Regions from separate parts of the Pseudomonas sp. TMB3-21 genome, predicted to be linked through region 3. Evidence: riboswitches for the same ligand, from Rfam matches in the RefSeq annotation. Region 3 holds a riboswitch; each other region holds the start of a gene.

Region 1 (6,469 bases), 750 kb from region 3:
CGGTGGCGGCGCGGGCGACTTCGGTTTTATCCAGCTCGCTGGTCTGGCGGCTGACCAGATAACCGACCCGCCTGCGCGCTTCATCGAGGTCATCGCTGCGCAACGCTTTCGCGACCGGCTCGACATGCTCACCAAGGCTGCGCATGCCGAGCGCGCAATACAGCAGCGCAATTTCGATCATCCAGCCGATGTAAGGCGCCCAGGAAAACGCCGTGGCCAGCAACGTCAGCGGCACCACTGCGATCACCCACGCGGTAACGCCATGACTGCGCCAGCCGCGACCTTCACCGTTGAAACGGCGCTCGATGCGATCGGCAAAACGGCCGAACGCCACCAGCGGATGCCAGCGTTTCGGTTCGCCCAGCAGCGCATCCAGCGCAACCGCGGCGACACTCAATAACGCCACACTCATTGCCCCACTCCCCAATAATTTTCATAGAGCATTTCGCTCAGCGGACGCGCTTGCGCCCAGCCTTCGAGTACCAGCATCGGCGCCGGATAGAATGCCTCGACCGGGCCCAGGCAAATCACCGCCAGCGGTTTCGCGCCGGCCGGCATGCCCAGCAGATCCGCCAGTGCCTGCGGCTCGAACAAGGACACCCAGCCCATGCCCAACCCTTCGGCACGGGACGCCAGCCACAGGTTCTGGATTGCGCAGGACAGCGAGGCCATGTCCATTTCCGGCAGCGTGCGACGGCCGAATATGTGTCGCTCGCGGTCGTCCATCAGCGCCGCGACCAGTACTTCGGCGCAGTCATTAATACCTTCGACTTTGAGTTTCATGAAGTCGTCGCTGCGCTCGCCGAGGGCTTCGGCGGTGCGGATGCGCTCTGCTTCTACCAGTTGGCGGATCTCACCGCGCAACGCTTTATCGCTGATGCGGATGAAGCGCCAGGGCTGCATCAGGCCGACGCTTGGCGCGTGATGAGCGGCTTCGAGCAGGCGTTGCAGGAGTTCGGGCTCGACGGTGCCGCCGGTGAAATGGCGCATGTCGCGGCGTTCGGCGATGGCTTTGTAGACGGCCTCGCGCTCTGCCTGAGTGAAGGCGTTGTCGCTCATGGCCCCTTCGCGAGCAGGCTCGCTCCTACAGTGGAACGAGTTTCTTCAGGCAACATATCTTCAACTGTGAGAGCGAGCCTGCTCGCGAAGGCGTCCTTAAGGTCGGGCGCGAACAACGCGGCAGCCGCTGAAAGATTCGACGGAAAATAAAAGTGCACGTACGAAGCCGTCATTCGCCCTTCGCGGTACACCGCCTCCGCCCCGCGCCCGCCATTGGGGCTCAGCCCGCGGGCAATCGGCTCAAGTTCGGTGGAGGTCAGCGAGTGATGGTAGGTGTGGCCACGCAAGAGGCCTTCCGGCAGCTCGACCGCTTGCAAGGCCAGCGCGGCGAGGCGCTTTTGCATCACCGCATCGCCGCGCAGTAACCCGACCAGTTCAGCGCGAGTGCCTTCGACATCGGTCAGCGAGTCGAGCAGATACAACATGCCGCCACATTCGGCCAGCAGCGGTTTGCCCGCCGCGTGATGGGCGCGAATGGCCTCCAGCATCGAGGTGTTCTGCGACAACGCTACATGGTGCAATTCCGGGTAGCCACCGGGCAGATAAAGGCTGTCCGCTTCGGGCAGATCGGCATCTCGGATCGGCGAGAAAAACAGCAGCTCGGCGCCCATGGCCCGCAGCACATCCAGGCTTGCACCGTAGGTGAACGCAAACGCTTCGTCATGCGCCACCGCAATCCGCACGCCGGCCAGCAATGGCTCGACAGCGATAACGTCTGGCGCGGCGAATTCCACCAGCGGTGGCAGCGCCACTTCGCAACTGCTGGCCAGCGCGTTGGCCGCCGCATCGAGGCGCACATCGAGATCGTTCAATTCACTGGCCTGGACCAGGCCGAGATGGCGACTTGGCAATTCGATCCCGGTCTCGCGGGACAAAGCGCCGTACCAGCGCAAACCTTCGGTCAGACTGCCTTCCAGCAATTGCGCGTGACGCAGGGTGCCGACGCGATTGGCCAGGACGCCGGCGAACGGCAGATCCGGCTGGTATTTCGCCAGCCCTAACGCCAGGGCACCGAAGGTCTGCGCCATCGCCGTGCCGTCAATGACGGCGAGCACCGGCACACCAAAGTGTCGCGCCAGGTCGGCGCTGGACGGCGTACCGTCGAATAGCCCCATGACGCCTTCGATCAGAATCAGGTCGGCTTCGGCGGCGGCTTCCCACAACAGTCGGCGACTTTCTTGCTCGCCAACCATCCACATGTCCAATTGATACACCGGCGCGCCGCTGGCGCGTTCGAGAATCATCGGGTCGAGAAAGTCCGGTCCGCATTTGAACACGCGTACCGTGCGCCCCTGATTGCGGTGCAACCGGGCCAGCGCGGCGGTGACGGTGGTCTTGCCTTGGCCGGAAGCCGGCGCGGCAATCAATACCGCCGGGCAATGACGTGGCTGGTTCACAGCTCTACGCCTTTTTGCGCTTTGATCCCGGCCTGGAAAGCATGTTTGATCACACCCATTTCAGTGACGGTGTCGGCCAGTTCGATCATCTCCGGTTTTGCACCCCGACCGGTGACCACTACGTGTTGCATCGGTGGTCGCGCTTGCAGGTCGCTGAGCACCTGATCGAGATCGAGGTAGCCATGCTTCAGCGCGATGTTCAATTCGTCGAGCACCACCAGGCCAATCGACGGATCGCGCAGCAGTTCGCAAGAGACTTCCCACGCGGCTTCGGCGGCGGCGATGTCCCGCTGGCGGTCCTGGGTTTCCCAAGTGAAGCCCTCGCCCATCACATGAAAGCGGACCTGTTCCGGGAAGCGCCGGAAGAACATTTCCTCACCGGTACAGTTGCGCCCCTTGATGAACTGCACCACGCCGCACTGCATGCCGTGGCCCATCGACCGTGCGAGCATGCCGAACGCCGAACTGCTTTTGCCTTTGCCATTGCCGGTCAGCACCAGCAGCAGGCCGCATTCGTTGGGGGAATTGGCGATGCGTTCGTCGATCACGGCTTTTTTGCGCAACATGCGCGCCAGATGACGTTCGTCACGATCAGGGTAATCGGTCATGGGGGAGCTCTCCGTTGAGACTGGATAACGGCGGGCAGACACAAGAATAGACGGCAAAAAGCCTGGCATCGCCCACCGTGATGCCGTTGGATGAATCAGGCCGGTCTCCGGGCTCATGAGCGGCGTTCGCCTGACTGCGCGCCTTCCCATGTCGACAATCGACACAGTGGCTCAAGACGCAGTGTTTACTCATTTACCGTTGCGGGGGCAGCGCCGGGATTGTGGCTTCCCATGTACTGGAAGAGCGCACTCACCGGTTTCCCTGTTTCACCCTGTCGGCCACGGCCACAGAGCACCTGAAACAAGCGGCGAAGGTTAGAGGGTTGGGGGTGGAGCGTCAATTGAAGCCGGGAGGCAGCGGGGTAAATAACTTACGTCGATCCATTTGCTGTCGCCGATCTTGTGCCACACTTCAAGCAGTGATATCAAAGAGCCACATCTGCCACATTACAATAACAAGGGTGAGCCACATGCAAGGCATGATCATCAGCAATCCAAAGCTGGAATTCCTGCGCCCGGCGCTCGAACGCTGGTTCGATTGCATCGACCGTTTCAACGCCGTGCGCGGCGATAACGAAACGCCTTACTGGCATGACGAAAAAGCCAACCTCAGCGTGCTCTCGGCCGCTGCGTGGATGGCGGAAATGGTCACGCTGCAGCAAACACCGACCCGCAAACAGAATGAAGAAGGTGAACGCAACGCTCGCGCCGACTTGCTGATTGCCACCAGCGAAGAGCGTGCCTTCATTCAGGCCTCACAACGCTGGCCGAAGGTCAACAGCTTGAACCTGACACAGGCATTGGCCGATATCACCAGCGAGGCGAGGAAAATCAGCTACGCCAGCGATCTGAAACTCGGCTGCCTGTTCGTAGCGCCGCAAAAATCCCAGCACAGCGCCACCCCGGAAGAGCTCCAGGACATGGTCGACGATTTGCAGAAGGAACACACCTGCGCCGTCGCCTGGTATTTCCCGTACGCCTACCGCAAGTTGCACAATGAGGCCGGCAACTATCACCCCGGCATCGCCCTGCTCCTCAAGGAAGCGCGTGGCTGATCGGTTGAACCATCGCGGGTTTGCGCTTCTCTACTGATCAAGCCACTGCATTCATAGGGAAGATCAGCATGCGCAAGCCCCAACTCGCTCTCGTCATCGTACTCGCCGGAGGGCTTGCGGCCTGCGGCGAAACCTCCACGCTGCAGGTGTCCGATGGCACCGGGCCATCGCCAAAATTGCCGGAACCGAACAAGACCCTGATACCGACTGTGAACATCGCGCCCGCGATCGGGTGGCCCGAAGGAGCCAAACCGGTTCCGGCAGCGGGAACCCAAGTCGCGGCGTTTGCCGAAGGCCTGGATCACCCGCGCTGGCTCTACGTGCTGCCCAATGGCGACGTACTGGTGGCCGAAACCAATGCACCGTCCAAGCCTGACGACAGCAAAGGCATCAAAGGCTGGGTCACCGAGAAAGTCATGGGCCGCGCCGGTGCCGGCGTGCCCAGCGCGAATCGAATCTCTCTGTTGCGCGATGCCGATCACGATGGCGTTGCCGAAACACGCACGGTGTTTCTGGAAAACCTCAGCTCTCCTTTTGGCATGACGCTGGTTGGTACTGACCTGTACGTCGCGGACACGGATCGCTTGCTGCGTTTCCATTACGAAGCGGGCGAGACGGCGATCAAGTCGCAGCCGATCAAAATCGTCGATTTGCCGGGCGGCAAGTTGAATCATCACTGGACCAAGAATGTCATCGCCAGCAAGGACGGCAGCAAGTTGTACGTGACGGTGGGTTCCAACAGCAATGTCGGCGAGAACGGCATGGATCAGGAAGAAGGTCGCGCGGCGATTTGGGAAGTTGATCGGGCCACGGGCAACCATCGGATTTTCGCTTCCGGCATTCGCAATCCGAACGGTTTGGCCTGGGAGCCACAGAGCGGCGCGTTGTGGACGGCGGTGAATGAGCGGGATGAGATCGGCAGCGATCTGGTCCCGGATTACATCACTTCGGTGAAGGACGGAGGATTCTACGGCTGGCCTTATAGCTATTACGGCCAGCATGTGGATGTGCGCGTGACACCGCAGAATCCTGATTTAGTGGCCAAGGCGATCGCCCCGGATTATGCGGTTGGCCCGCATACAGCTTCGCTGGGTTTGACGTTTGCAGAGGGCAACGAGCTGCCGGCGCAGTTCAAGGAAGGCGCTTTCATCGGTCAGCATGGTTCTTGGAACCGCAAGCCGCACAGTGGCTACAAGGTGATTTTCGTGCCGTTTGCTGCGGGCAAACCGACCGGGCAGCCAATTGATGTGCTGACCGGTTTTCTTAATGACGATGAGAAAGCCATGGGCCGGCCGGTGGGCGTAGTGGTGGATCAGCAGGGCGGGCTGTTGGTAGCGGATGATGTGGGGAATAAGGTTTGGCGGGTGTCGGCGGCCAAGTAACTCGGTGTGCGCCATAGCATAAAACCGTAGAAGCCTGCGTCCGGCTCGGGCCGCGATCAGACGCAGGCTGCGCCAGTTGTCACAGGTCATTCTTGTGGGAGCTGGCCTGCCAGCGATGGCGTCAGTAGCGCACCATCAATGCCAGCATTCAGTCCGCTCTCGCGAGCAGACTCGCTAACACAGGCGCTGCGCTCTACCGCTTCCGGCACAACGTCAAACCATCGCCCAGCGGCAACAGTGACAAATCAACCCGCGCATCATTCTTCAAAGCCAGATTGAGCGCCTGAATGGCGCGGGTGTCCGCACTCTCGGGATTCGCTTCAAGCACTCTCCCGCTCCACAGCGTATTGTCGAATATCGCCAGACCGCCGACGCGCAGCAAGCGCAACGCGTGTTCCAGGTAGCTTGGGTAATTGGCTTTGTCGGCGTCGATGAAGATCAGATCGAAATGCTCGGGCTTGTCGATCTGACCCAGCGTTTGCAGCGCCGGCGCGAGGCGTAGGTCGATTCGAGCGTCCAGTCCGGCTTCCTGCCAGTAACGCTCCGCGATGTCGTTGTAATCCCCTGGCATGTCACAGCAAATCAGCGAGCCGTCCTCCGGCAGCGCTGCCGCCATGCACAGCGCGCTGTAGCCGGTGAAGGTGCCGACTTCCAACACACGCTTGGCTCCGATCAGTTTTACCAGCAACGCGAGAAATTGTCCCTGCTCCGGCGCCACCTGCCAGCGGGCCATGGGCATCGCCTGGGTTTCGTCGCGCAGACGCTTGAGCAACGGCGTTTCCCTCAGGGAAACGTCGAGCAGGTATTGATAAAGGGAATCGTCGAGGTTGAGCGTGCGAGCGGTCATGACAACCTCTGACGGTTAAGGGTTGCGCGCCAGGTGCTCAGGTTGCAAAACGCGCTTGGCGCTGAGGTAGGCTTTCTGCCAGTAAGCTTTCGACAAGCTATCGAGCTTCACCGTCCCGCCC
Region 2 (6,469 bases), 710 kb from region 3:
GCGAAACACTCGGCCCGCTCGATGGCATTCCTTACACCGCCAAGGACAGCTACCTGGTGAAAGGTCTGACCGCTGCGTCGGGCAGCCCGGCCTTCGTCAATCTGCTGGCCCATCGCGACGCATTCACTATTGAACGGCTGCGCGGCGCCGGGGCGATCTGCCTGGGTAAAACCAACATGCCGCCGATGGCCAACGGCGGCATGCAACGCGGCGTCTATGGCCGGGCGGAGAGCCCGTATAACGGCGACTACCTCACCGCGCCTTTTGCCTCGGGTTCCTCCAATGGTGCAGGCACAGCGACGGCCGCCAGTTTCGCTGCCTTCGGCCTCGCCGAAGAAACCTGGTCGAGCGGTCGCGGGCCGGCGTCGAACAATGGTCTGTGCGCCTACACGCCGTCACGCGGGGTGATCTCGGTGCGCGGCAACTGGCCGCTGACGCCGACGATGGACGTGGTTGTGCCGTTCGCCAGAACCATGGCGGATCTGCTGGAAGTGCTCGATGTGGTGGTCGCGGAAGACCCCGACACCCGCGGCGATTTGTGGCGTTTGCAACCCTGGGTGCCGATTCCGAGCGTTGCCTCGGTGCGCCCGGCCGCTTATCCGCAATTGGCGGCTGATAGCGCTGCGCTGGCCGGCAAGCGCTTCGGCATACCGCGCATGTACATCAACGCCGACCCCGACGCAGGCACCGCGCAGGCGCCCGGCATTGGCGGGCCAACGGGCCAACGGATCAACACGCGGCCTTCGGTCATCGCCCTTTGGCAAGAGGCCCGACACGCGCTCGAAGCTGCCGGCGCGCAAGTGATCGACGTCGACTTCCCGCTGGTCTCCAATTGCGAAGGCGATCGTCCAGGCGCACCGACGGTGTTCACGCGAGGCCTGGTGTCCAAGGAATTTCTCCACCACGAATTGTGGGACCTGACCGCCTGGGCCTTCGATGATTTTCTGCAAGCCAACGGCGATCCGCAGCTGAACCGCCTTGTGGATGTCGACGGCCCGCTGATTTTCCCGCACGACCCCGGCACCCTGCCCAACCGTGAAGGCGATCTCGTCGCCGGCATGGACGAATACGTGCGCATGGCTGAACGCGGCATCACGCCGTGGAATGAAATCAGCACGGTGGCGGACGGCTTGCGCGGGCTCGAGCAAACCCGGCGCATCGACCTTGAGGACTGGATGGATGAACTGGGCCTGGATGCGGTGCTGTTCCCGACCGTCGCAGACGTCGCACCGGCCAATGCCGATATCGAGCCAGCGTCGGCCGATATTGCCTGGAGCAACGGCGTCTGGGTGGCCAACGGCAACCTCGCCATCCGTCATCTCGGCGTGCCCACGGTGACGGTGCCGATGGGCGTGATGGCAGATATCGGCATGCCGGTCGGGCTGACATTTGCCGGGCGCGCCTACGACGATTCCAACCTGTTGCGCTTCGCCTCGGCATTCGAATCGACAGGGTCAAAACGCCTGATCCCGCCGCGCACTCCGCCGCTGTCTGCCCGCTGAAAAATCGGGACTGGAGCATTCAGTCCCGCCTCTCCAAGGCTACTTGACCAGACGCTTTTCCTTGGACGGCCGATAGCCGAAATAGGCGCTGTAGCATTTACTGAAGTGGCTGGGCGACACAAAGCCACAAGCCACCAGTACGTCCACCTGGGACAGTTCCGTGTGCTGCAGTAACCGCCGGGCCTCGGTGATGCGCAGCTCCATGTAATAGCGTTGCGGCGTGGTACCCAGTTGTTCCTTGAACAAACGCTCCAGCTGGCGGCGTGAACGACCGGCGTAAATCGCCAACTGCTCCAGTTCCAGCGGTTCTTCAAGGTTGGCGTCCATCAGCTTCACCACTTCTCGCAGCGGTGCACTGACGCAGACATTTTCCGCCAGCTTGATGCGCCGATAGCGCGATTCCTCGAACGCCAGAATATCCTCGATGCCTTCAACCAGCGCCTTGTCGTGCAAGCCCTTGATCCAGTCCAGCGCCATGTGAAAAGCCCCCGAAGGGCTGGACGCGGTAAGCCGGTCTCGATCGATCACATAAGGTTCGCTGGTGACATGGGTGGCTTTGGAAATTTCCGCCAGTGCCGGACGGTGCTCGGGGTGAATCGCACAGCGGTAGCCATCGAGCACCCCCGCGCTGCCGAGAAACCACGCGCCGTTCCACAGGCCGGCAAGGATAACGCCGTGATCCGCCGCCAGCCGCAGCAAGTAGTTGAGTTCATCGCCGGCGTTCAGTTCGGTGCGGTAGCCGCCGCAAATCACCAACAGATCGAGGTCATGGATTGCCGATGTATCGATGCGCCCGTCGGGGCGGATCACCAGACCGAGGTCGCTGATGACCTCGCCGTCATGCAGGCCGAAGGTGCGCGATGAGAACAAACCCGGGCGCAGCAGATTGGCCGTGACGATCGTGTCCAGCGCTTGGGTGAATGCGGGCAGGGAGAAATGCTCAAGCAGCAGGAAACCGGTGCGGGTGATCCGAGCCGGCTGAGATGGCTCATTCAGATAGCGGAGGTTTTTGCCCTTCATGCCACCGCTGAATTGACGTCTTTCGGTCAAGGTGCGACTCACTCGGCTGCGTTGATGAACCTGGCGTCAGGTGCGCTGATGAAACGCCATGCTAACCGTAGATCTTCGACAAATATATCAATCCTGATACATGCCCCCTCGCACCTGTGGTACATAACCATGACCGCGCGATCCAAGAGGTTTGCTTATGTGCCGCTCTTCCCGTTTGCCGCTGCTCGCCGCCCTGCTCGCTCTGTTCGCGGGCGCCGGACACGCCGCCACGCCTTCGCCGGCACCCGACAGTCTGCAACCGCTGCTGGCGACCATGTACGAACGCCTGAACATCGGCGATCTGGCGGCGTTGGCCAAGTGGGACAGCGGCAAGCCGATCCAGGACAACGCGCGGGAGGCGCTGGTCATCGCCGATGCACGCAGGCAGGCCACGCAGAACAAGGTCAACGCGGACGAGTTCGCCGACCTGATCGCCGCGCAGATTGAGGCCAGCAAAGTGGTGCAATACGGGCGACTTGCGCAATGGCAGGCAGCGGGCAAGGCGCCCCCTACCCCTCGACTAGATCTGGAGAAGCAGATTCGCCCGCAACTGGATCAGTTGCAGCAGCGTCTGTTGCAGCAATATGCGGCTTTTTCGCGGTATCGCACCGACCCGGATTGCCCGCACTGGCTGGGCAAGACCCGCGCAACGTTGATCAAGGATCAACTGCACGGTCAGGCGCTGATCCGCGCGTCCGGTGAACTGTGTGCCGTCGGCCGCTGACGCCAGGCCTCCTCGACATCGCACCCGCTGAAAAAAATCCGGACCGCTACGACGCCCGATCGACTACCATGCCCGCCGCCGGTTTCCAAATGGGATTAATAGGGAATCCGAGGTGCCTTGCATGGCATCAAACGGAACTGCCCCCGCAACTGTAGATGCCGAGCCTGCTCCTCAACTGCCACTGGGATGATTCCCGGGAAGGCTGGAGCCAGGCGACGACGCATCAGTCAGGAGACCTGCCGGCCAAGCAAATCACTAACCGGCGGGGTGTCCGGGAAGGACATCCTTGCGCCCGGTTCCCGAGTTACAACGGCAGCGATCAACGATGTGTTTCCAGTCCGTACCCTGCTTTTATGTACGGTCAACCGGAGATTGCGTCATGCGGCTGTCGCGCCTTGCCACCCTCGTCACTGCCTTGGGTTTTTCCACCCTCGCCCATGCGGCACCGACTCACTATCCCCTGACGGTGGAAAACTGCGGCAGCACGCTGACGTTTGCCCAGGCGCCGAGCCGCGCGGTGACCATTGGCCAGGCCGGCACCGAGATGCTCTACGCCATGGGCCTGAGCGACAAGGTGGTCGGCACTTCGTTGTGGTTCAACAATGTGTTGGCGCAATACCAGCCCGTCAATGACCGCATCGAGCGTCTGGCCGACAACGAACCGAGTTTTGAAGCGGTGATCGGCAAGCGTCCGCAACTGGTCGCCGTCGAGCTGGAATGGATGGTCGGGCCGCAAGGCGCGGTCGGCACCCGCGAGCAGTTTCATGAGATGAACATCGCGACCTACCTGATACCCTCCGATTGCGAAGCCAAGGACAACCTGGTCGGCGCCGACGGCACGCGGCTCGAAGCCTTTCGCGTTGACAGCCTGTACAAAAGCATCAGCCAACTGGCGCAGATTTTCAACGTGCAGGCGCGCGGCCAACAACTGATAGCAACGCTCAAGGCCAGCCTGGCGAAGTCGGTGGCGACGGCCGCGCAGAACAAGGATTTGCGCCACACCAGCGCACTGTTCTGGTTCTCCAGCGCCAGCCTCGACATCGACCCTTACGTTGCCGGACACAAAGGCATTCCCGATTTCATGCTCAACACCCTGGGCGTGCGCAACGTGGTGGAATCCGACGAAGAATGGCCGACCGTGGGCTGGGAAACCATCGCCAAGGCCAACCCGACCTTTCTGGTGATCGCGCGCATGGACCGCCGCCGCTTCCCGGCTGACGACCACCTGAAAAAACTCGAATTCCTGCGCAGCGACCCGGTCACCCGCAACATGGACGCGGTGAAACACAACCGCATCATCATTCTCGATGCGATGGCCATGCAGGCCAGTGTGCGCATGTTCGAGGGTCTGGAAACCCTGGCGACGGCCATCCACGGCTACGACCTGGGGCAATGACGGCGATGCTGATGCGTACAGTCCTCGCGCTGGTGACCTTACTGGCGGCAGTGATTGCCGGCGTGACCATCGGTGAAACGGCCATTGAGCCGGGCGTGGTGTTTCAGGTGCTCGCGAACAAACTGTGGGCCGCCGGTCATGTGCTCGACCCGATCGATGAAGGCATCGTCTGGAATTACCGCCTGACCCGCGCCCTGGTCGCCGCGGCCTGTGGTGCCGGGCTGGCGACGTGCGGGGTGATTCTGCAATCGCTGTTGCGCAACCCGTTGGCCGATCCTTATCTGCTGGGCATTTCCGCCGGTGCCTCGACCGGCGCCGTGCTGGTGACGCTGCTGGGCTTGGGTGCGGGGCTGATTTCGCTGTCAGTCGGCGCGTTTGCCGGCGCGGTGGCAGCCTTCGCGGTGGTGGTGTTGCTGGCGCGGGCCAGCGGTGCGCCGGGGCGAACCGGGCAGATTATTCTGGCGGGGATCGCCGGCTCGCAGTTGTTTAATGCGCTGACCGCGTTTCTGATCACCAAGTCGGCCAGCGCCGAACAGGCGCGCGGCATCATGTTCTGGCTCTTGGGCAATCTCAGCGGGGTGCGCTGGCCGTCAGTGTGGCTGGCGGTTCCAGTGGCGTTGGTCGGTTTGCTTGTTTGCCTGTGGCATCGGCGCACACTCGACGCCTTCACGTTTGGTGCCGACTCGGCCGCCTCGCTAGGCATCGCGGTGCGTCCCGTGCAATTTCTGCTGATCAGTTGCGCGGCGCTGGTGACGGCGGTGATGGTCTCGATTGTCGGCTCGATCGGCTTCGTCGGGCTGGTCATCCCCCACGCTGCGCGGCTGTTGTTGGGCACCCAACATGCCCGCCTGTTGCCGGCCAGTGCGCTGGGGGGCGCGGTGTTCCTGATTGCCGCCGACATCCTCTCGCGCACGCTGATCAAAGGCCAGGTGATCCCGGTGGGCGTCATCACCGCGCTGGTCGGCGCGCCGGTGTTCGCGCTGATTCTGATCGGCCGAAGGAATGCGCGATGAATGCCGTGCAGTCTGTTGGCGACGCCGTGTTGCGATGTGAAGGCCTGGGGTTTCATGTTCGCGACGTCGAGCTTTTGCACAACGTCAATCTGGAGGTGCGACGCGGCGAAACCCTGGGCATTGTCGGGCCCAATGGCTCGGGCAAATCCACCCTGCTGAAACTGTTGGCCGGTTTGCGCATCCCCGGCCGGGGCGCCGTCTACCTCAATGGCAAAACACTCAAATCGGTGGCGCGACGTGCGATTGCGCAGACCCTCGCCGTGGTCGAGCAACAGGCCGATACGCTGGACACCATCAGCGTATTTGACGCCGTCGCCCTCGGCCGCACGCCCTGGCTGTCGGCCTTGCGCCCATGGTCGAGTGAGGATGACGCCATCGTCCAGCAGGCGTTGCGCGATGTCGATGCGGCGCATCTTGAAAGACGCAGCTGGCACAGTCTGTCCGGCGGCGAACGCCAACGCGTGCACATCGCCCGCGCACTGGCCCAGCGTCCACAGATTCTGCTGCTTGACGAGCCGACCAATCACCTGGATATCCAGCATCAACTGGCGATTATGCAAGTCGTGCAATCGTTGCCAGTGACCACGCTGATCGCCCTGCATGACCTGAATCAGGCGTTGAGTTGCGACCGTCTGGCGGTGCTCGAACGCGGGCGTCTAGTGGCGCTGGGCAAACCACTGGAAGTGCTGACGCCCCACCGTTTGCGCGAGACATTTGGCGTGCAGGCGCACTACCTGGTCGACCCGTTCGACGGCGCGCAGATTCTGCGGATCAGGCCGGCTTG
Region 3 (6,469 bases):
CGTGGGCACCGTAGGTGTTTCGCAGCCAGAAATAGAACGCCAGATAACCATGTGGTGGCACCAGATCAGGGTCGTGATACACCGCACTCGGGTCGACCTGATAACCGCGCGCTGGCTGGATCCCGACGAAGGTCAGGCCAAAGCGCAGCCCGGCGATCATCATCCGTCCGCCACGGTACATCGGATCGCTGTCCGGCGGCCCCCAGCGTTCCAGCACGGCTTGGCGATTGGCCTGCGGCAACGCGTCGAACATCTGCAGGTAGTCATCAAGCGGAAGGCTTTGATGACAAGGACGCTGGTCGAGGGTGTCGAGGTCATTGCTGACGCCGCCGAGCAATTGCTGGATCAACGCGGTGCCACTGTCCGGCAGTTCGGCCGGCAGCGGGTAACCTTGCTGATGCAACGCCCGCAGGATATTCAGTGCTGCGGCCGGGGTGTCGAGACCGACGCCATTGCCGATGCGTCCGTCGCGGGTCGGGTAGTTGGCGAGGATCAGGGCGATGCGTTTTTCCGTGTTGGGTACACGCGCCAGATCAACCCAGCGCCGCGCCAGTTCAGCGACAAAATCCATGCGTTCGGGCTGGGCTCGATAGCACACGACGTCCGACTGACTGCGCTCGCTGCGCCACGCCAGATCCTTGAAACTGATCGGGCGGCTGATGATTCGCCCGTCCAGTTCCGGCAGCGCAATGTGCATCGCCAGGTCACGGGGGCCAAGGCCCTGCTCGCTGGCGCGCCAGCCGGGCTCGTTGTCCTGCGCACAAATCGCCTGAATAACCGGAATATTGCGGCGAAAGGGTCGCAAATGCGGCGCTTCAGGGCTGGACTGGGCGAAACCGGTGGTGTTGAGAATGACACTGGCGCCAACCTCATCAAGCCAGTCCTCGACCACCGTCAGGCAGCCGGGTTCTTTCAGACTGGCCACGGCAATCGGCAACGGATTGAAGCCGGCCGCTTGCAGGCGCTGGCAAAAGACATCGATGAACGCAGTGTTCGCGGCCTGCAAGTGCGAGCGATAAAACAGCACCGCCGCCACGGCTTGACCGGGCTGCCATTCGCCTTGCCAGTCACTCAGGTTCGCAGGGCTTTTGCGCGGATGGTAGATCGCGGTGCGTGGCAGGGTTTGTGGCTCGGCCCAGGCGTAATCGCGACCGAGCCAACCGCTCGCCAGGCAATGAAAGAAGTTCAGCGCATTGTTCATTCCGCCCTGACGCAGAAACTGCCAGAGGCGATCGCGATCTTCCGCATTCACGGTGCTGAGGTCGCTAAGCTCCGGGTCCGGGCGATCATCACCCGGCACCAGAATCAGCTGCACGCCGCGCGCGGCCAGCTCGACCAGGCGCTCGACGCCGTAACGCCAATAGCCGATGCCGCCGTGCAGGGAAATCAGAATGACCTTGGCGTGGCGCAATACATCGTCGACGTACAAATCCACCGACGCATGATTTTGCACCTGCATCGGATTGGCCAAGCGAACGCTCGGGTAATCATCGGGCAATTGCTGCGCCGCTTCCGCGAGCAACGCGAGGCTGGAATCGCCGCTGCACAAGATCACCAGCTCGGCGGGCGTCTGGCCGAGGTCGGCAATATTGTCATCCGAAACAAAGCCGCCGGGCTGGGTCCTGAGCAGGTGCATGGCTTAAGCGCTGAGCGCGGCGCGCAGTTGCGCTTCAAGCAACGCGGCGTCGAGCTCCTGACCGATCAGCACCAGGCGCGTGGTGCGCGCTTCATCGGCTCCCCACTGACGGTCGAAATGCTTGTCGAACCGCGTACCCACGCCCTGAATCAGCAGGCGCATCGGTTTGTTCGGGATCGCCGCGAACCCTTTCACGCGCAGAATGCCGTGCTTGACCACCAGTTGCGTCAGCGCATCCAGCAGCAGGCTTTCGTCGGCTTGCGGCAGTTCGATGGAGATGGAGTCGAAGGCATCGTGGTCGTGATCGTCTTCACCTTCATGGTGATGATCGTGATGGCTGTGGCGGCTGTCGATGTGTTCTTCGGAACCGGCGCCGAGGCCGATCAGTACGTCCAGTGGCACGCGGCCGCTGCTGGCTTCGATGACCTTGACGGCGGGCGGCAGTTCTTCGGCGACTTCCAGGCGCACGCGGGCAAGGTCTTCGGGGCTGATCAGATCGGACTTGTTGAGGATCACCAGGTCGGCACTCGCCAGTTGATCGGCGAACAACTCATGCAGCGGCGATTCGTGGTCCAGATTCGGGTCGAGTTTGCGCTGGGCATCCACCTGATCCGGGAACGCCGCGAAAGTGCCGGCGGCAACGGCCGGGCTGTCGACCACGGTGATCACCGCGTCAACCGTGCAGGCGCTGCGGATTTCCGGCCACTGGAAGGCTTGCACCAAGGGTTTCGGCAGGGCCAGGCCCGAGGTTTCGATGAGGATGTGATCAAGGTCGCCGCGACGGGCAACCAGCTCACGCATCACCGGGAAAAATTCTTCCTGAACGGTGCAGCACAGGCAGCCGTTGGCCAGTTCATAGACGCGGCCGTTGGCTTCCTCTTCAGTGCAGCCGATCGAACATTGCTTGAGGATTTCGCCGTCGATGCCCAGCTCGCCAAACTCGTTGACGATCACCGCGATACGACGCCCCTGAGCATTGTCGAGCATGTGCCGCAGCAAGGTGGTTTTGCCCGAGCCGAGGAAACCGGTAACGATGGTGACGGGAAGTTTGGCCAGTGTTTTCATCGGATGCCCTATCGCAAGGTGGCGGGCATACGGGACGACAATCGCTGCGACAGACGCGCGCGGAAGAGTTCGCCACCGGATCACCCCGCCCGGTTGTAGTGAGAATCTGTGTCGAGGCAGGTCTCCTGGCTGACGGTGTGCCGGCCGTTGGGCCTGGCATTCGCTGCGCCTTCCCGCGGATCCGTAGGACAGGATCTGCAGTGGCGTGGCAGCAAACAGCACCGTTCACAGTTGCGGGGGCAGCCGCGGCATTGACCGCGTTCCCTTCTTAGCTTCGGCAAGTGCCGAAGAACCTCGAAGGCGCAAGGCTACGCATCGCGTGGGAGCGGGTCAATGTCCGGGAGTCGTCGCCGACGATTGTGGTCAGGGGACTTGCTTTTATTGAAGGGCTTGCCTGTGATGAGGATTTTCCTGTGGCGAGGGGGCTTGCCCCCGTTCGGCGGCGAAGCCGTCGTCAGACCTGCTCGCGCGGTATTTCTGGAAGAATGATGGGGTCGCTTCGCAACCCAACGGGGGCAAGCCCCCTCGCCACAGGCAAATCTCCTTACCACAGGCAAGCCCCCTCGGCACAAAGATGAGAACCCATGCTAATTGACGCCAAACCCCCGCCCATGCTCTCCTACACGCTTTGTTACGGGTGCCCTTCACAGGGTGAAACGGGAAACCGGTGAATCATGTGCTTTACTCAAGGCCATGTCAGTCCGGTGCTGCCCCCGCAACGGTAAGCGAGCGAAGCGTCAGATCCACTGTGTCGGGTTATCGACATGGGAAGGTGGTGCTTGCAGGTTTCGGCTGACGCCAAACCCCTCGTGAGCCCGGAGACCGGCCCGCAACACACAGTGATCGTTTCGTTCGCTGAATGACAAACCCGCGGTGGGCGGGCGCTGTTCGAACCTCTGCGTGCCTGATCCGCAGGGATTTCATGCGCTCTATTCACCCGCTGACAGACCAGAGGGAAGCGCCATGTCGACCATCAGCAGCACCGGCAGCACTGCCGATAAAAGCACCACCACAACCCTGACCCAACGCCTGACTGCTGCCGTATGTGCATCGATCCTTGGTGTGTCCCTGGTGTATTTCGCCGGTTTCTCGCACATTGAAGCGGTCCACAACGCCGCGCACGATACCCGTCACAGCGCTGCCTTCCCGTGCCATTGAGACCTGCCGACATGATCAAGCGTATCGCGCAAACCGCAGGTTTCTCCGGGCTGCTGGCCGCCCTGTTGCTGACACTGCTACAAAGCTTCTGGGTTTCGCCGCTGATTACCCAGGCCGAGACCTACGAAAAATCCGAACCGGCTGCCGTTGAACTTCACGAGCACGCTGCCGGTGCGGCCGCACACAGCCACGATGGCGAAGCATGGGAACCGCAAGATGGCTGGCAGCGCGTGCTGGCCACCACCGGTGGCAACCTCGTAGTGGCCGTCGGTTTCGCCTTGATGCTCGCCGGTCTTTACACCCTGCGCGCGCCGACCAAAACCGCTCAGGGCCTGCTCTGGGGTCTGGCCGGTTACGCGACCTTCGTGCTGGCGCCGACACTGGGCCTGCCACCTGAGTTGCCGGGCACGGCCGCCGCCGATCTGGCCCAGCGCCAGGTCTGGTGGATCTGCACGGCCGCTTCCACCGCAGTCGGCATCGCCTTGATCGTGTTCAGCCGTCATTGGTTGATGAAGGTTCTGGGCGTGGCAATCCTCGCCGTCCCGCACGTGATCGGCGCACCGCAGCCGGAAGTACATTCGATGCTCGCCCCGCAAGCGCTGGAATCACAGTTCAAAATCGCTTCGCAGTTGACCAACATCGCCTTCTGGCTGGCCCTGGGCCTGATCAGTGCATGGTTGTTCCGCCGTAAAAGCGCTGGTCAATACGACGCATGACAGATGCCAGCGCAGCGCCGACATTAGTGATCGGCCTGGGCTGCCAGCGCGGCTGCCCGGCCAGCACGTTGCGGGCCCTGCTCGATCAGGCCCTGCAAGCGCATCAGATCGGGCTTCATCAGATCAAGGCCCTGGCCAGTATCGATTTGAAGCGTGAGGAAGCGGGCCTGACAGAACTGGCTGAACAGCTGGCGTTGCCCTTGACGTATTTCAGCAGCGAACAACTGGCCGGTTATCAGCTGCAACTCAGCCACCGCTCAGACATCGCGTTCGAGCGCACCGGCTGTTATGGCGTAGCGGAAAGCGCAGCGCTGGCGCTGGCCGAGCAGTTGAACCAGGCGCCGGCGAAATTGCTGATATGTCGGCAGAAATACGCCCAAGCCACACTCGCTTTGGCCTCCACAGCGTAGTAACCCCGATTACTTCCATCTTTGATCATGAGCAAACTTCATCTGAAGCGTTGCCCAGCCTTCTTTCTGACAGGAACCGACGATGACCGTCTACTTCATTGGCGCAGGTCCCGGCGATCCGGAATTGATCACGGTCAAGGGCCAACGGCTGATCCGCAGTTGCCCGGTGATCATCTACGCCGGCTCGCTGGTCCCGGCCGCTGTCCTCGAAGGCCATCAGGCGGAACACGTGATAAACAGCGCCGAGTTGCATCTAGAACAGATCATCGAACTGATCAAGAGCGCGCATGCCAAGGGTCAGAATGTGGCGCGCGTGCATTCCGGCGACCCAAGCCTGTACGGCGCCATCGGCGAGCAGATTCGCTACCTGCGCGAGCACGACATCCCGTTTGAAATCATTCCCGGCGTGACCGCGACAGCAGCGTGCGCGGCGCTGTTGGGGGCTGAACTGACGCTGCCGAACGTCTCGCAAAGCGTGATTCTGACGCGGTATGCCGACAAGACCGCGATGCCCGCCGGTGAAGAACTGGGCAATCTTGCGCAGCATGGCGCGACCATGGCGATCCATCTGGGGGTCAATCACCTTGATAAAATTTTGCTGGAATTGCTGCCGCATTACGGCGCTGACTGCCCTATCGCAGTGATCCACCGGGCGACGTGGCCGGATCAGGATTGGGTGGTGGGCACGCTGGCGGATATTGCCGAGAAAGTTGCAGCCAAGGGATTTCGCCGCACAGCGTTGATTCTGGTAGGCCGGGTATTGGGCAGTGATCAGTTCAGCGAGTCCTCGCTGTACCGTGCCGGGCATGCGCATCTATATCGCCCCTGAGCGCTTGCCACTCGTTCCCACGCGTGGGAACGATCAAGCACTGCGCAGTGACACGATCACCCATAAAAAAACGGCACTCACGGGTGCCGTTTTTTTGTTTCTGCAGCGAACACCTTAGTAGTAGGCGTTTTCTTTCTGCGTATGGTCTGTCACGTCACGCACACCCTTCAATTCGGGAATGCGCTCGAGCAAGGTCCGCTCGATGCCTTCGCGAAGGGTCACGTCGGCCTGACCGCAGCCCTGGCAACCGCCGCCGAACTTCAATACGGCGATGCCGTCGTCAACCACGTCGATCAAGCTGACCTGACCGCCATGGCTCGCCAGCCCCGGGTTGATCTCGGTCTGCAGATAATAGTTGATACGCTCGTTGACCGGGCTGTCGGCGTTGACCATCGGCACTTTGGCATTCGGCGCCTTGATGGTCAGTTGGCCGCCCATGCGGTCAGTGGCGTAGTCGACGACCGCGTCGTCCAGGAAAGCTTCGCTGAACGAATCGATGTAAGCAGTAAAGCTTTTCAGCCCCAGTGCGGTGTCTTCAGGTTTTTCTTCGCCTGGCTTGCAGTAGGCAATGCAGGTTTCTGCGTACTGGGTGCCAGGCTGGGTAATGAAAACGCGGATGCCGATGCCCGGGGTATTCTGCTTGGAGAGCAGATCA

Evidence for each region. Region 3 has a riboswitch for cobalamin ahead of cobW (cobalamin biosynthesis protein CobW). Riboswitches for the same ligand answer to the same signal wherever they lie in the genome.
Region 1: linked by a shared signal. The riboswitch ahead of cobO (cob(I)yrinic acid a,c-diamide adenosyltransferase) and the one ahead of cobW (cobalamin biosynthesis protein CobW) in region 3 are both predicted to bind cobalamin.
Region 2: linked by a shared signal. The riboswitch ahead of ACYZTS_RS17740 (ABC transporter substrate-binding protein) and the one ahead of cobW (cobalamin biosynthesis protein CobW) in region 3 are both predicted to bind cobalamin.

What each region holds. Positions count from the first base shown of each region.
Region 1 covers NZ_CM142718.1:5,327,913-5,334,381, forward strand. The annotation lists gene cbiB (adenosylcobinamide-phosphate synthase CbiB) at 1-412, opposite strand, end outside; gene bluB (5,6-dimethylbenzimidazole synthase) at 409-1,059, opposite strand; gene ACYZTS_RS24220 (cobyrinate a,c-diamide synthase) at 1,056-2,456, opposite strand; gene cobO (cob(I)yrinic acid a,c-diamide adenosyltransferase) at 2,453-3,064, opposite strand; cobalamin riboswitch at 3,146-3,379, opposite strand; gene ACYZTS_RS24230 (hypothetical protein) at 3,535-4,119, shown strand; gene ACYZTS_RS24235 (PQQ-dependent sugar dehydrogenase) at 4,188-5,501, shown strand; gene ACYZTS_RS24240 (O-methyltransferase) at 5,695-6,348, opposite strand; gene ACYZTS_RS24245 (C40 family peptidase) at 6,364-6,469, opposite strand, start outside.
Region 2 covers NZ_CM142718.1:3,865,532-3,872,000, reverse strand. The annotation lists gene ACYZTS_RS17755 (amidase) at 1-1,502, shown strand, start outside; gene ACYZTS_RS17750 (GlxA family transcriptional regulator) at 1,542-2,552, opposite strand; gene ACYZTS_RS17745 (chorismate mutase) at 2,710-3,276, shown strand; cobalamin riboswitch at 3,339-3,534, shown strand; gene ACYZTS_RS17740 (ABC transporter substrate-binding protein) at 3,656-4,672, shown strand; gene ACYZTS_RS17735 (FecCD family ABC transporter permease) at 4,681-5,685, shown strand; gene ACYZTS_RS17730 (ABC transporter ATP-binding protein) at 5,682-6,469, shown strand, end outside.
Region 3 covers NZ_CM142718.1:4,576,948-4,583,416, forward strand. The annotation lists gene cobN (cobaltochelatase subunit CobN) at 1-1,636, opposite strand, end outside; gene cobW (cobalamin biosynthesis protein CobW) at 1,640-2,701, opposite strand; cobalamin riboswitch at 2,800-3,013, opposite strand; cobalamin riboswitch at 3,320-3,546, shown strand; gene ACYZTS_RS20770 (CbtB domain-containing protein) at 3,665-3,859, shown strand; gene ACYZTS_RS20775 (CbtA family protein) at 3,871-4,575, shown strand; gene ACYZTS_RS20780 (cobalamin biosynthesis protein) at 4,572-4,985, shown strand; gene cobM (precorrin-4 C(11)-methyltransferase) at 5,068-5,814, shown strand; gene nfuA (Fe-S biogenesis protein NfuA) at 5,929-6,469, opposite strand, start outside.